DNA from 2 places in the Alteromonas sp. ABE4_545 genome. Region 1 is predicted to be linked to the other one. Evidence: predicted binding sites of a transcription regulator. Region 1 holds the regulator's gene; the other holds the start of a gene.
The links. The regulator sigma-54, encoded in region 1, starts transcription at its own class of promoters, with help from an activator protein. The targets are predictions, from matches to a motif close to GTTGGCACGNNNNTNGNNT.
Positions count from the first base shown of each region.

Region 2: a site for sigma-54 is predicted at 2,280-2,298, ahead of ACXAH6_RS17595 (DUF1328 domain-containing protein). Genes of this name have one in related genera too.

Region 1 is NZ_JBSWYY010000006.1:59,883-67,854, forward strand. It holds gene rapZ (RNase adapter RapZ) at 1-375, opposite strand, end outside; gene ptsN (PTS IIA-like nitrogen regulatory protein PtsN) at 405-851, opposite strand; gene hpf (ribosome hibernation promoting factor) at 862-1,149, opposite strand; gene ACXAH6_RS07890 (RNA polymerase factor sigma-54) at 1,179-2,663, opposite strand; gene lptB (LPS export ABC transporter ATP-binding protein) at 2,732-3,457, opposite strand; gene lptA (lipopolysaccharide transport periplasmic protein LptA) at 3,457-3,984, opposite strand; gene lptC (LPS export ABC transporter periplasmic protein LptC) at 3,953-4,516, opposite strand; gene kdsC (3-deoxy-manno-octulosonate-8-phosphatase KdsC) at 4,513-5,067, opposite strand; gene ACXAH6_RS07915 (KpsF/GutQ family sugar-phosphate isomerase) at 5,068-6,045, opposite strand; gene ACXAH6_RS07920 (calcium/sodium antiporter) at 6,046-7,002, opposite strand; gene ACXAH6_RS07925 (ATP-binding cassette domain-containing protein) at 7,492-7,972, shown strand, end outside.
Region 2 is NZ_JBSWYY010000029.1:2,031-10,002, reverse strand. It holds gene ACXAH6_RS17620 (Bax inhibitor-1/YccA family protein) at 1-475, opposite strand, end outside; tRNA gene ACXAH6_RS17615 (tRNA-Ser) at 761-852, shown strand; tRNA gene ACXAH6_RS17610 (tRNA-Ser) at 924-1,015, shown strand; gene ACXAH6_RS17605 (BON domain-containing protein) at 1,071-1,622, opposite strand; gene ACXAH6_RS17600 (hypothetical protein) at 1,809-2,009, opposite strand; gene ACXAH6_RS17595 (DUF1328 domain-containing protein) at 2,055-2,231, opposite strand; gene ACXAH6_RS17590 (sensor histidine kinase) at 2,441-3,229, opposite strand; gene ACXAH6_RS17585 (sigma-54 interaction domain-containing protein) at 3,335-4,678, opposite strand; gene ACXAH6_RS17580 (hypothetical protein) at 5,112-5,600, shown strand; gene ACXAH6_RS17575 (hypothetical protein) at 5,759-5,956, shown strand; gene uvrY (UvrY/SirA/GacA family response regulator transcription factor) at 6,237-6,872, shown strand; gene uvrC (excinuclease ABC subunit UvrC) at 6,883-7,972, shown strand, end outside.

The sequences.
Region 1 (7,972 bases):
CGGCGCTAACAAGGCTTTTTCTGCTTGTATGGCCTCTGACAGCGACTTATTGAGCTTGGCTAAAGGGTGCAAACGGCGAGTTTCGCTGAAGCGCTTCACCAGAATGTCATCACTGGCGTCGATATACACGATTGTCATTGACCAAGACGCTGGCAGGTAATCGAGTATTTCTACCAGTTCGTTCGGGTCTTTAGGCAGATTGCGAACGTCTATACTCACGGCCACTTGGTCGTATTCGTCAACCACTGTGTGTGTGAGGGTGGGCAAAAGATTAACGGGAATATTGTCGACGCAATAGTAGCCTAAGTCTTCGAGGGCGCGTAATGCGACCGATTTTCCTGAACCTGAGCGGCCACTAATAATGATGAGTTTCAATGCGCTTCTCCCTAAATCGCTTTACGCTACTATTCGCCTAGTGCGGTAAGAATATCATCGCCGTTAGTGGCGTTTCTAATGGCTTTTACGGTGTCTTTATCGCTCAGTTTACCGGCAATTGTGGCCAAGGTTTGTAAGTGGCCTTCGGTTTGTTCTTCAGGAACCAGTAAACTAAAAAAGATATCGACGGGTTTATTATCGATAGCATCGAACTGGATGGGAGGTTCGCTGGTGACAATAATGGCAATGACTCTGTCCAAGCCAGGAAGCCGACCATGAGGGAGCGCAATACCATTACCAATACCTGTACTACCCATTTTTTCACGTGCTAATAAGGCCGTGAGTACGTCTACTTTGTCGACATTTGGGGTCGTTTTTTCGGCGATATCGCTAATGATTTCGAGAATTCTTTTTTTACTATTGCACTGAACCGCACACTCGGTGCGGTTCAGGCTAACAATGGCTTTAATATCCATGCTGTCTTAATTAGTGTTTTTTAAGCTTTTCTTTATGCTTGATCACTTGACGGTCGAGTTTATCGACCATGCTATCGATCGCAGCATACATATCGGTGTTTTCAGATGAAGCAAATACTTCTGCTCCACTCAAATGCATCGTGGCTTCGGCTTTTTGGTTGAGTTTCTCAACATTTAATATCACGTGCACGTTAGAAATATGATCAAAATGACGCTCAAGTTTGCTGAACTTGGTATCGACATAAGTACGCAAAGAATCTGTGATCTCAATATGATGACCAGTAAGGTTTATTTGCATAGTCGTCTTCCTTTTGGTTTGCAGCTTAATTAAATTAAGCTCTTGCGTTGGTTAGACGGTGGAATCGATAACGATTCCCGGTATTTTGCTATTGTCCGCCGGGCTACTTTAATGCCTTGGTCGGCCAACAATTGAGCAATCTTGCTGTCGCTGAGCGGTTTAGCTGGCTTTTCAGCCGCCACCAATTTTTTGATCAATGCACGAATAGCCGTTGAAGAGCATTCACCACCCGATTCAGTGGCAACATGGCTAGAGAAGAAGTATTTCAGTTCAAAAATACCTCTAGGTGTGTGCATGTACTTCTGCGTGGTAACACGCGATATCGTAGATTCGTGCATGTCCACCATTTCAGCTACGTCGTTCAGTACCATAGGCTTCATCATTTCTGGCCCATGTTCAAAGAAACCTAACTGTTGTTGTACGATACAGTTCGCTACTTTTAACAATGTCTCGTTGCGCGACTCCAAACTTTTTATAAACCATTTGGCTTCTTGCATATGAGAACGAATGAATTGGGAATCACTGCTGCTTTTCGAGTTTCGACTCATGGCTGCGTATTGCTGATTCACATTCAGTTTTGGCAGGCTGTCGGGGTTTAATTCAACACTCCAACGGCCGTTCTTTTTCGCTACCGATACGTCAGGAATCACGTATTCGGGTTCTTTTGTCACTAACGCACTGCCCGGGCGAGGGTTTAAGCTCTGGAGCAGTCGCATAGCTTCGCGTAACTCGTCTTCTTTCAGACGCGTTTTACGCATTAAGGTTCGATAATCTTTGCTGCCAAGTAAGTCAGTGTACTCTTGAATCAGCATTTTGGCTTCGGCAAGCCAAGGCGTGTCGGGCGAGAATTGCTTCAATTGCACCATCAAGCACTCTTGAGGTGAGCGCGAGCCAGAACCGATTGGGTCAAACATCTGAATGCGTTTAAGCACGCATTCCACTTCATCAAGCTCGACAGGCTCTTCTAGGTCTTCGTCTTCATTTATGCTGTTGAGAATATCTTCGATAGGCGAAGTGAGATAACCAGATTCGTCAATGGAATCAATGATGGCAATGGCAATAGCGCGGTCGAGGTCGCTGAATGGCGTGAGACGCATTTGCCACAATAAGTGCGCTTGAATATCGTCTGTTGTTTCGCCTTGATAAACGTGTTCATCGTCACTGCTTGAAGACGACGATGCGGGCGCTGATGAGGCCGAATAGTATTCATCCCATGTACTGTCGATAGGCAGTTCGTCGGGCAGTTCGTTTTTTTCTAGCGCATCACCACTTTCAATACTGTCTGAAGAAGACACCGTCGTCGACTCACCCTCAGTAAGCTTGTCTAAGTTACTTTTCTCTAGGTTGTCGAAATCGCTACCCTCTTCAACTTCAAGTAATGGGTTAGCGTCCAGCGCTTCCTGAATTTCCTGCTGGAGGTCTAGAGTGGAAAGCTGCAACAGCTTGATCGCCTGCTGGAGCTGCGGCGTCATCGTTAACTGTTGGCTGAATTTGAGTTGTAAAGATGGCTTCATCTACTTCTTATCTTAATACGCTTTAACCTGTAGTAGCTGGTTAGACAAATATTCCTTTGATACCCTAACTATAGCCTGAATTGCTCACCTAGGTATACATCCTTCACTTTTTGATTACTCAAAACGTCTTCGGCAGTACCCTGTGCAATTAACTCTCCGTGGCTCACGATGTAAGCTTTTTCGCATACATCCAGCGTCTCTCTAACGTTATGATCGGTAATCAAAATTCCGATGTCTCGATCACGCAAGTGTTGGATTATCTTCTTTATATCATTAACCGATATAGGATCAACACCAGCAAATGGTTCGTCCAACAAAATAAATTTGGGATCGGCGGCAAGTGCCCGTGCTATTTCTACTCGGCGGCGTTCGCCCCCTGATAAACTCATCCCTGTACTATTACGTATATGGTTGATGTTAAATTCATCAAGTAGTGAATCAGCTTCGCTTTCACGCTGGGCTTTTGTCAGCGCTTTGCGTGTTTGTAAAATCGCCATGATGTTTTCATACACGGTGAGTTTACGAAATATAGACGCTTCCTGAGGTAAATAGCCAATACCTTGTCGAGCGCGCTCATGCATCGGTTGATGCGTGAGTGAATGCTGGTCGATGGTAATGTTCCCTTTGTCTAAAGGAACAAGACCGACAATCATATAAAAGGTGGTGGTTTTACCCGCACCGTTGGGGCCGAGCAAGCCAACAATTTGTCCGGTTGATACTTCCAAACTTACATCGCGCACAACTTGGCGAGATTTATAAGATTTGGCGAGATGGGTCGCGGTTAATGTTGCCATTACTGCTCCGGTTCCTTTTCTTTCAACTGGTTAAATGACTCTGGGCTTAGTACGGTTTCAACCCCTTCACTGTCTGCGGCGCGAACTTGCTCTTTAATTAAGTCGAAAACAATATTATTACTGGTCATTTTAATGGTGTCGCGATCCAGTTTGGCGTCGCCAGCCATAGTCAATATGCGGTTGGCCACTTCATAGCGGATCTCGTTAGCGCTGGCAAATACGGTTTCACCATTGTCCAGATCCTGCTGATAGCTCGCCGGATTCCCAGTAGCAACAATGACCTCAAAACCTTCATCTGAATTTTCACCTTTAACCACTTCTACGCGATCAGCTTTAATTAACAAAGTGCCTTGGCTGATGGCGACATTTCGCGTGAGTATAAGCGTTTTGGTAACGCCATCCAGATTTTGGTCTTCCGCTTTAATATGGATCTGTTGTTTGAAATCTGCTTCGCCAGCCACAGCCTGTGGAATCAGCAACCAGCCCAATACTAGGCTACAGGCTAGGGGTGTAAATCGTTTCAACATGATGACTTAACTCGTACTGTTTTGTTTCTAAATTTGCATTAAAACCATTGCCGGTCACCACAAAGTTCACCCCTTTTATAATCATGGGTTCGTTGGATGTTGCGATCTTGGTTTTTAGGTTAATTTCAATAAATTCGGTACTGATTGAGCGTACGAAATTGTCGTTATCTTCATTCGTGATACTGACGTTTGATTCTAAGTGAATCAAATTGTTGTCGTATAAGGTGCCTTCATCAGCGTGCAGATGCCAGGGTTGACTTGTATCATCTGTGTATAAGGTATAATCAGGTTCACTAAACAGAACAAAACCTAGTAAATCATAGTGTTCCATTGATTTCGCAAACACTTGGTGACTGAGGTGTCCGGCTTCATCGTAAATTCGCGTGGTTATATTTTTCGCTTTGTATGTGGGCGTTAACGCCCGGATATCTTGCTCTTGTGAGACTTCAGGGGGCGGTGACATCCAGCTTGGCACGTATAGCAACAGCGCTAATATAAAAAGCCCTGCGATACTGAGGCCGACTCGGCTCATACACTTGCACCGTGAATTTCGTTAAGTTGGCCTTGTGCTTGTAGCATTGTGTCACACACCTCTCTTACTGCGCCAAAGCCGCCACGGGTTTTGGTGATCCAGTTCGCTTGCTCGAGAACCTGAGGGTGAGCATCAGCAACCGCAATACGTACAGATGCGTGTTCGTACATTCCTAAATCGGGTACGTCGTCGCCGATTGCCGCCACTTCATGCGCCGCTAAGCCTAATTCATTCATCAGGTTAATTAGCGCATCTGCTTTGTTTTCTTCGCCTTGAATAATATGAGCAACGTTGAGTGAACGCATGCGCTGGGCAACAATATTTGACTTTCTGCCGGTGATAACCGCCACGTTTACCCCCATTTTTACGAGCGCTTTAACGCCATAACCATCACGGGTGTGAAATGCTTTGAGTTCTTCGCCTTGGTTGCCTAGGTAAATACGACCGTCAGAAAATACACCATCGATATCACATACAAATAACTTAATTTGGTGTAATTGCTCGAACAACGCGGTATTAATCTCACCATATAAGGTGTTGGTTTGACTCACTTAGACTACCCCTGCTTTGAGTAACATATGCATATTAAATGCTCCGATGGGGTGATTATCCTTGTCTACAACCAATAATGCACTGATTTTATGACTTTCCATGAGATTTAGTGCTTCAACGGCCAATTTATCTGCAGTTGTGGTTTTACCGCCTCGGGTCATGACCTTTTCTACTTGCGTGGTGTGCAGGTCTACGCGGGCATCGAGAATACGTCGGAGGTCGCCATCGGTAAACACGCCAACAAGTTGTTGTTGGTCATTGAGTACACCTGTCATGCCCAAGCCTTTCTGGGATATTTCGAGCAATGCTTGAGAAACTGTGGCTGTTTGCTGTACACACGGAATGTTGTCGTCACTCACCATAATGTCGGCCACTTTCATTAGTAATTTTCTGCCTAAACTGCCGCCGGGGTGAGATAGGGCAAAATCGTCTGAAGTGAAGCCTCTGGCATCGAGCAGGGCAACGGCGAGGGCGTCGCCTAGGACCAATGTAACGGTAGTACTGGTTGTAGGGGCTAAGCCCAATGAGCAGGCTTCGCGATCTACACTGATATCTAGCCAAACATCGGCATGTTGGCCCAACGCGCTGGTGGCTTTGTTAGTCATGGCGATAACAGGTACAGACAAGCGTTTGACTACAGGCAGTAAGTTGAGCAATTCGGCGGTTTCACCACTGTTAGATATAGCCAGTAGCACGTCGTTTTCGCTTAACATACCAAGGTCGCCGTGATTGGCTTCACCTGGGTGCATAAAAAAGGCAGGAGTACCGGTACTGGCGAGTGTTGCTGCGATCTTGTGGCCAACGTGACCAGATTTGCCCATACCCGACACAACGACTTTGCCTTTGCACTGCATCAACATATTACAGGCGGCGACAAAATCGCTGTTTAAGCGGTCGCCCAAAGACGCAATTGCCGACGATTCTATGTCGATGACCTGTTTGGCCGACGACAAAAATAAGTTTGCTTGTTCAGACATTTATTTAAATAACCACCACTGATAAAGCACAAAGCTAATGCAGAGTATACCTGCTTCCCACCGGTTAATCCTACGTGTGCCACGAAAATTAAAACTAAAAACAAACAGCATTAGCGTTAACGCAGCCATCACCCAGATATCCCGTGACACGGCATTGTCGTCTACAAGCCCCGGTGCAATCAACCCCGGCATACTTAAAACTGCAAGTAAATTAAAGGTGTTAGAGCCAATAATGTTGCCAAGGGCTAGTTCATCTTCCTTTTTCAATACGCCTGCAATACTGGCTGCCAACTCAGGCAAACTGGTGCCAATGGCCAAAATAGTCAGGCCAATCACCAGATCACTGACACCGAGCATATGAGCAATGTTCACTGCCGAATCCACCATATACTTGGCACTCAGCGGTAATAAAACTAGCCCGACTATAATCCATAGGGTCGCCTTTTGGCTGGTAATGGTGGCACTTAGCTCGGCTTCTTGTTCGTCCACAAGCGGATCTGACTGGCTTGAATGCCACGCCAGTACAAGCATAAGGCCAATAAAAAGAACCAGTAGAGAGAGTAAAATAATGCCGTCGAGACGTGAAAGCTCGTAATCTAGCAGTAAATGAATTGCACCACCGGTTACACAAAGTAGGATAGGCAGCTCTCGTTTGACCGTTAATGAACGTACTTGAATAGGTCGGATGAGTGCGGTGATCCCCAGTACCAACGCTATGTTGGCGATATTCGAGCCTATTGCATTGCCTATGGCTGTGTTCGTTTTATCATTGACAGAAGCTATCACAGAGACGACAATCTCCGGTGCCGAGGAACCCATGGCAACAATGGTTAATCCAATGATCATGGGCGAGATACCAAAATTTTTGGCTAAGCCAGAAGCGCCAACAACAAATTTGTCTGCGCTCCAGCTCAGAATAATAAGTCCAATCAAAAATATACAAATCTGAGTTATCACTTAGTTACCACGTATTGTTTAAAGGCGTCGAGCTCGCTTTCACACTGTAATTCGGTTTTACAGATACTGCAAAACTGGTTCAGATATTGCTGAAAGTGCTACACAGGTACAATTTTATACAAATTGAAAAGGGCTTTTGGGTCACTATAGACGTAAATGAGTGTAAAACTCTTATCGCAGTGCTTAAAGGTTTATAGGCAGTTTGTGTAATTTTAAATGGAATAAATGATGTGTAGTTGACTCGGCAACCAAATTGACGCATAGTCGCGCAATTGCGACAGTGCGCGCCTAATAACCGCCTCCATTACATTTCATTCAGTTCTATATTTTAGAACATAACTTGTAACTTTTTACGTTTGGGGACAAGCGCAATTATTGCGTAAAATGGTGGCCTGGATTTGAAAGTGACAAAACTTTTTACCGGTCTGTTAGTCAGACGTTTCAGAAACTTAACGCAGCCTCTTTGGGATACATAAAATCGACCGAATGATGGATAAATTAGTAACAGTCAAAGACATGACATTTCGTCGCGGTCAACGAGTTATCTATGAAGATATTTCGTTAGACGTGCGAAAAGGCGCTATCACAGCGGTTATGGGGCCAAGCGGAATTGGCAAAACGACATTATTAAAACTCATCGGGGGGCAGCTTACCCCAGATGAAGGTGATATTGAATTTGATGGTGAGTCTATCGTTTCAATGAGTCGTCGCCGTTTATACGAAACGCGCCGACGTATGAGTATGTTGTTTCAAAGCGGCGCTTTGTTCACAGAGATGACAGTGTTCGACAATGTGGCTTTTCCGCTGCGTGAACACACTAAGCTGTCTGAAGATATTATTAAAACCGTCGTATCACTCAAGCTTCAAGCTGTGGGGTTACGTGGTGCAGCCAGTTTGATGCCGAGCGAACTCTCTGGCGGCATGGCGAGACGTGCCGCTCTCGCCCGTGCGATTGCATTAGATCCAGATT
Region 2 (7,972 bases), on a different contig from region 1:
GCACTTGGAAGAATATGTTCGCCACCGCCGCTATCAATACCACGATAATACCGACACTTAAGAAACCGCCCATAAAAGAGAAGTCTTTCTTAGTGGTCAGCACGTAGCCAGAAAGTGCAAAGAACACCAATGCTGTTGCACCTAGTGCTTGAACGATAACACCAGCACCTAAATAGGCAACATACATATTAAGAGTATGACCCAACGAAGCGCCAAGTAAGCCTGTTAACGCAAATACCCAGTAAATACCCGAGCTTGAATTTGCTTTTTTACTAACAACAAACATTGAAATGAAGGCACCGACCCAAAGTAATAAAGACATACCTCGGCCAATTTCTGCGAACATCGCAATACCCGCACAAACAGCACTAAATGCTAATGTCATTGCCAATAGCATATAGGTGTTGCGCAATACTTTATTTGTTTGCAACACAGACGCTTGTGATGCAGACGAGTACATCGAACGTGGTTCCATTGTTTCCTCCAAAAGGATTTAAGTGACTAAATAAATAGTACGCTATTATTTAGTGTAGTTGTATGGCTTTTGGTTCACTTTTTCAATAGTACGTAAAGGAAATATCGTAACCCTTTGTGTCTTGCTCTTTACGCCAGAGTAAGAAAGTGAGTAGGGTTGGTGATAAATTATTCTCGATTAGCCAAATTTTGATCCAATTGTTCAATCATCCAGCAAACGAACATTAATTTTAAATTAAGGCTTTACATCAATAAAAATAACATTATGATACGCATCACTTCCAGCGGAGAGCTGGCAGAGTCCGGTTGAATGCACTTGACTTGAAATCAAGCGAAGGGTCAAACCTTCCGGGGGTTCGAATCCCTCGCTCTCCGCCACTTATTGAGGAAGCGCCTCAAACCGCTTCCGACTTTATTACTTAAGTAGTAAAGAAATAGTTTGAGTTTTTGGAGAGGTGGCAGAGTCCGGCTGAATGCACCTGACTTGAAATCAGACGAAGGGTTAAACCTTCCGGGGGTTCGAATCCCTCCCTCTCCGCCACATAAGAAAACCCCGAACATATGTTCGGGGTTTTTTTATGCCGTTTAAAAAGTGATTAGCTTTCTGCGACTATTTCAATTAAGTCGACAACCTTTTTTACATCACTGGTATTGCGCGCGATCGATAGTGCTAAGTCTTGTTCAGCACTGGAAGCCACCGTACCTTTCAATGTGACAATGCCATTTTCAACATCTACGTCAATGTCGGTGCCTGACACTTCTGATTGCATGAGTAAGCGGGTTTTGACCACGGTTGCCACTTTTGCATCGCTCAATTCATCAGTTAGCGATTTGTCCTTTTTAAGGTCGCTCATGACGGTGAGTTGATTGTCTACGTCTTTCACACCATCTAGGCTCAGTACCAATTCTTCGGCGAGGGCTTTGTTTACCTTATTGTCGACTTTACCCGTTAAGATCACGGTACCGTTTTCGACATCGGTATTAATGTCAAAAGAATTTAAATTGGTGTTCAACAACAATGTTGTTTCTGCTTTACCATCAATCCATGCATCGCGAGCAGAATCTTCCCAAGTGTTACTTTCCCCCGCAAACGCAGTGGTGGCAGTAACAGTTAAACCTAAAGCTAGAGTTAACGCTGAAATTTTCATGTCTAATCTCCTTTTGGGTTTTAAGACATATAGAGCAATGCGATAACAATGCCAACTTTTAAAGTGTTGTTTTTATTGAATAATATATATTTTCTTCTTGTGGGTGAGAAATCAGTGTTGCCTATAAGCAACAAAAAACGGGTGACTTAATAGCCACCCGTTTCAACGTTTCCCAGGGGAGGGGGATTAACAATCGGTATCTTCTGCTTTAACGCCTTCTTTCACGTCTTCACAAGCATCTTCTACTGCATTGCCTGCGTCGGTAACAATTTCATCAATTTCTTCACCAGCTTCTTCGGCTGAGTCGTCGCTACAAGCAGAGAGAGCAACTACCATAAACAAAGTCGTTAAAATTACGCGTAGTGATAGTGATTCTAAAATTTTCATATTAAATATTCCCTTTGAATTAATTGAATTAAAGTAAATGTATAACTACACGCGGGGAGATTTACCGCGCAATGCACCTGCTAATAAAGATATGACAAGTAATGCAATGAAAATAAAGAACAGTATTTTCGCAATACCTGTAGCCGCGCCCGCAATACCACCAAAACCAAAAACAGCGGCGACGATAGCGATAAGTAAAAATGCCAGTGCCCATCTCAACATAACGGAACTCCTTGGATTTATAATGAAAAGTAAACTTCACATTAGATAAAGCGAGCGCCGTGCCAGTTTTTTTATGTTACTGATATTGTTGGTAAAATGGATTTAAATGCGTGTGTGGGGGCGTAGCTGTTCACACACAGGTTGAAAATATTTCTTAGTAACAGGTATAAGTTTCACGGCTTTTGCTTGAGACAAAAGCCTAACAAAACTCATTGGCTCTCTGACAAGTTATACAGCTTAAACGAAACACTAAACCCATTATTGGGAGAGCTTTCAAAATATACCTGACTGGCCAGCATCATGTTCACTAGGTTGTAAACCATACTCAAGCCTAGCCCTGGGTTACCTGCGCCACGCTTGGTTGTATAAAACGGTTCAAATACCTTGGACAGCTCAGCTTCTTCAATTCCGCTGCCGTCATCAGAAAAGGTGAACTCATACCCATCGCCCGCAGGCACGGCTTGTAATGTGATCGTGCACGTAGTTTGGTTTTCGGAGAAGCCATGTACCAATGTGTTCGCAGTTAGGGCGGTAAGAATTTGAATTAACACGCTGGGGTAGGTGAAAATTTCAATGGTGGGTGGGATCACTACTTCAAAGGCTAAACTCTTGTTGCCGGAGTTTTTGCTGTGTGAGTCAATGAAGTCTTGCATTAAGGAGGCTAAATTCACTTTTTCTAACTGGCTAGCTTCATCTGTATGTTTTACCGCTACGCGTTTGAAGCTCGACAATAACTTAGCAGCACGATTCATGTTTTTGAGCATGCTAGAGGTGATTTCTTGCGAGGTATTTAAAAACTCGTGAAACTTTTCGGCATCGAGTTTACCTTGCTGGAAATCGTTATCTAATTCACTCAGTAATTCCATTAATAACGTGCAGTTTGCGATATTAACACCAAGAGGGGTGTTTATTTCATGAGACACACCAGCCACTAAGCCGCCGACAACATCCATTTTTTCGTGTTGTGTGCTTGGGTGTTTAGGATTTTTGGGGTTCATCGTTGGGGTGATCTCTACCGTTTTACTTCTTCGGATAGAGAAAAAGATAGTCTACGCTGGGCAGACTATCCAAAATTCTAGGCATTATTTAGCAAATAAATCGCGTTAGTTTTCGCCACTCTCTTTGAATTTCTCCAGTTTGTTGTACAGCGTTTTTACACTAATACCTAGTTGCTCTGCTGTTTCTGTTTTGTTGCCTTGATTACTGGCTAATGTGGCAGTAATCGCAGTTTTCTCGATTTCTTCCAGTGGTACACCAGCCGGAATGGCCATTGCTTCTGACTCAGCCACTTCTAAACAGTCGTCTAGCACTAAGTGCTCGCTAGTGATCACATCATCGGCAAGAATAAAGGCTCGCTCAATAACGTGCTTTAACTCACGCACGTTACCGGGCCAAGAATGATTAGCAATTTGTGCTAACGCATCTTCGCTAATGTGTTTAGCTAGCCCTTCGTTGGCGTTGCGATAGGCTAAGAAATGCTTTGCTAACCCGATAATGTCTTCGCCTCGTTCGCGCAAGGGCGGAACATTAATGGGGAATTGTGACAATCTAAAGTAGAGATCTTCACGTACAATCTCGTCGGCAATCGCTTGTGCGGGGTCTCGGTTCGTCGCTGCCACAATACGTACATTCGCAATGCGCGTTTTACTGCTACCTACTGGCCTGTATTCACCGGTTTCAAGTACCCGCAGTAATTTAACTTGGTGGTCCAGCGGCATCTCTGTCACTTCATCGAGAAACAGGGTACCGCCTTCGGCTTGCTCAAATACCCCTTTGTGATCCCTGTTGGCACCAGTAAATGCACCTTTAACGTGACCGAATAATTCGCTGTCGACTAACTCCGGAGACAGCGCTCCGCAATTAATAGCAATAAAGGGTTGCTCACTACGCGGGCTAGACAGGTGCAAAGTATTGGCGATGAGTTCTTTACCAGAACCACTTTCGCCTATAATCAATACGCTCGACTCACTTGATGCCACTTTGCGAATCGTTCTATATAGCTTACGCATCGCTTTAGACGACCCGACCAGTAATCCGAATTGGTCTAAATCACTGGTGCGGACTTTTTGTGCATTAATGGTAGGCTGTTGAATATCTTCGAGGATATCTTGCAGTGTTTCGTCAATCGGGACCAAGTCGTAAGGCGTGCGATAGTGGTAAGCTGCGGTTTGTAAAACAAAATTATCTAAATCTGAATTGGGCAACCCTTTACTAAGGAAAATGAATTCGAGATCTGGGCTCAGGGCTTGCAATGTATCAACGTGCTGTCGATTGAAATCGTGCTCTTCAATAATGGCGATGTTGCAATCGGCGTAGGTGAGTTGTTCGTCCCAGCGCTCGTCTTGGTGGCTCTTCACCAATAGGCATTGTTTAACCTTCTCACTATTTAACAAGGCCTTTTCTATAGCAGCATCTACTACGTGTAAAAATAAACGGGGTCTGGACATGTTAAACACTCCACTGTAGTCCATATTATTAAGCGGCTTTTACGCTATTGCACCGCAAGTGCATATCTCACGAAAACCACATACTTTGTTCGAACCCATTAAAATGCATGTAAGGCATGAGGACGAGAGGTTTTTAACATACTGAGTTTTTTCGTTAACAACAACGAATAACTGAGTTAATACGCACAGTTAATAAAGTTAGATCAATGTATTTTTAGTTTAATCTCGCCACTATAAAAACTTCACTGTATCAGCGGTAAATTTTACACGAAAGCCATGCTGGCGATCACTATTTTCATTAACTTTACTATATATAACAACGGGTTAATTTTTGGTATGGGTCTTGATTGTATTATGACGTGGTACATCAGTGAATAAGTACGCAAGTGACAATCGCGAGGTACTTATTGATTTTTATATTTGAGGTGAAACGATGAAAAACAATTATTCTTCTGTCATCTCATCACGTGAAAAACAAGATGAGAAAGCGGTGAGGGGCGTTATCGCATTGGTCACAGCAGGGGAAGCATTTTATCAGCACGCGATTGACAATGTTGAGTCAATGTTGGTTAAGAGAATACTACAAGACTTGCAGTCGGTGCATAAGCAGATTCGTTTGCAATTGATTAAACTCTCTAGCAAACACGACATTGCTCATCAATTTGTGTCTGAAAAATTTAAACAGGCTCAAAACTGGTACACCGAAAGAAATCAGTTAGTCGATCAGGCTGAACAGTCGGAGCTACTTGATATATTGGTTGAAAAAGAGTCTGAGCATTTGAAAATTGTGGTGAATAGTGCGCGTAGCGCGTTTAAACCCGATATTAAAAGAGGATTATCAAATGCCGCGGCCTGTTATCAGGTGGCAGTTGACTATGTAAAAAGCGAATCTTCACAGAATTTCTCTAATCCGCTTGCATAGCAACCCTAGATTATTAGTGAACAGGTTAGATAACCTGTTCTTTTTCTTCGCTTTGGTTCAGTTATTAGTTTGTGCAATGGGTAATAGTATAGAGTCGCTGCGTTGAGATTCATCAACGCTATGCGCATAAACACCATCAATAAAGACAAGGAACTCCCATGATTGAACTAACCCATAACCACTTATCCCGTGACCGCCTATCTGTTAACCATAATGTACAGCAGGTAACTGGTGGTATCGCTGAAAGTCAATTTCCGATTACCGAACACAGAGAGAACGATAACCCAATAAGCTGGCAGCAATGGTTAAGTATTGACGCGCTAAGAACGGTTAACGCGCCTGATATTGCCTTATAGTTAACCGCTTTTTTGATCACGCTCACATAGCAACCAGTTATTCTTAATAATTCGCATTTATTATGGAAATTTTGCATAAGCAAGAGTAATGTAATGCGCCGAGTTGTCGTTGCGACTTAAACAAATAAGTGTTGAAATTAGAAGGATAACAACAGGGGCCATGTGAACCCCGTTAGTCCTATCCGCAGGCACAGGATTGCGTCGGAGTTACCACATTCATTTAGGTAAACCGCCTGAATTGAAGATGTAGTCCATATAATTATTAGAAGTGAGTGTTAGCGTGATCAAAATCTTGTTAGTCGACGATCATGACCTAGTGAGAAATGGTATTCGTCGTATCTTAGAAGATGTCGCCGACTTCTCTGTTATCGCAGAAGCGAAAGATGGCGAAGAGGCGGTACGTTTTTGTCGAAAGCAATCGCCAGATGTTGTATTGCTCGACGTAAATATGCCCGGGATGGGCGGTATTGAGGCTATTCGCCAAATTTTACGTATTGATGAAGGTATTCGCATAATCTGTTTGTCGATGCAAAAAGACGAGCCGATACCATCACAAGTAATGCAATTGGGTGCGTTTGGTTTTATTACCAAAGACGCCGAGCCAAACGAAGTGATCAATGCCATTCACAAAGTGGCCTCGGGTCAACGATATCTACCGCAAGAAATTGCGTTAAACATGGCTATGGGCAAGATTAATCCCGAGCAAGAAAACCCCTTTGCAGAGTTGTCCGGCAGAGAATTAGACATTGCTATGCGGATAACCAAAGGTGAACGGGTACCGGATATTGCTTGTAAATTGAATATCTCTGCTAAAACCGTGAACACCTATCGCTATCGGATGTTTGAAAAGTTAGGCGTAACCACAGATGTTGAATTAACGCATTTGGCCATTCGTCACAAACTTATTAATTTATAAAAGCTTTTACATGTCTGACTTTGATGCTCAGCATTTTTTAAAACACCTCACAGCATCTCCCGGCGTTTACCGAATGTATAACGACGCCGAGGAGGTAATTTATGTGGGTAAAGCCAAAAACCTCAAAAAGCGCGTGTCGAGTTATTTTCGTGGCAATTTAGACAATAACAAAACTCGCGCGTTAGTGGCTCAAATTGCCAATATCGACGTTACTGTTGTAAACAGTGAAACCGAAGCTTTCCTACTTGAAAACAACTTTATCAAGAAATACCGGCCTCGTTACAATGTATTGCTACGTGACGATAAGTCGTACCCGTTTATCTTTTTATCTGATCACGAACACCCGAGACTGAGTTTTCATCGCGGGCCAAAAAAGAAAAAAGGCGAGTATTTCGGGCCGTATCCTAGTGCATGGGCGGTACGTGAAAGCCTGCGTTCGATGCAAAAAATCTTTCCGGTGCGTCAGTGTGAAGACAGCTATTATCGCGCCCGTTCACGCCCTTGTTTGCAATACCAGATGAAGCGCTGTTCTGCACCTTGCGTAAAAGGGTATGTGAGTGATGAGGAATATCAAGAACAAGTTGATTTAGCGCGTTTGTTTTTAAAAGGGAAAAACCAACAAGTCATCGACTCTTTGGTGAATAAAATGGAACAGGCGAGTAGTGAGCTTAACTTCGAAGCTGCGGCAAATTATCGCGACCAAATTGGCACCTTAAGAAAAGTGCAGGAACAACAATGGGTATCGGGCAACCAAGATGAAATGGATATTTTCGGTTTTGCCATGAAAGGCAACATGGCCTGTATTCAGGTTATGTTTATCCGCGATACTCAGTTATTGGGCAGTAAAGCGTATTTTCCAAAAGTGCCCAGCACGGCTACAGAATCAGAAGTGTTTGAGTCTTTCTTTTTGCAATTTTATTTGGCGGGTAATAAAACGATCCCCAAGCAAGTTGTATTGCAGCAAACTCTGAGCGACGATGAGGCGATAGCCGAGCTATTATCGAGAGAAGCCGAGTATAAAGTCAGGTTGTATCGCGGCGCACGGGACGAGAAACGTCGTTACCTCCAATTAGCGCAAAATAATGCAGATAACGCCTTAG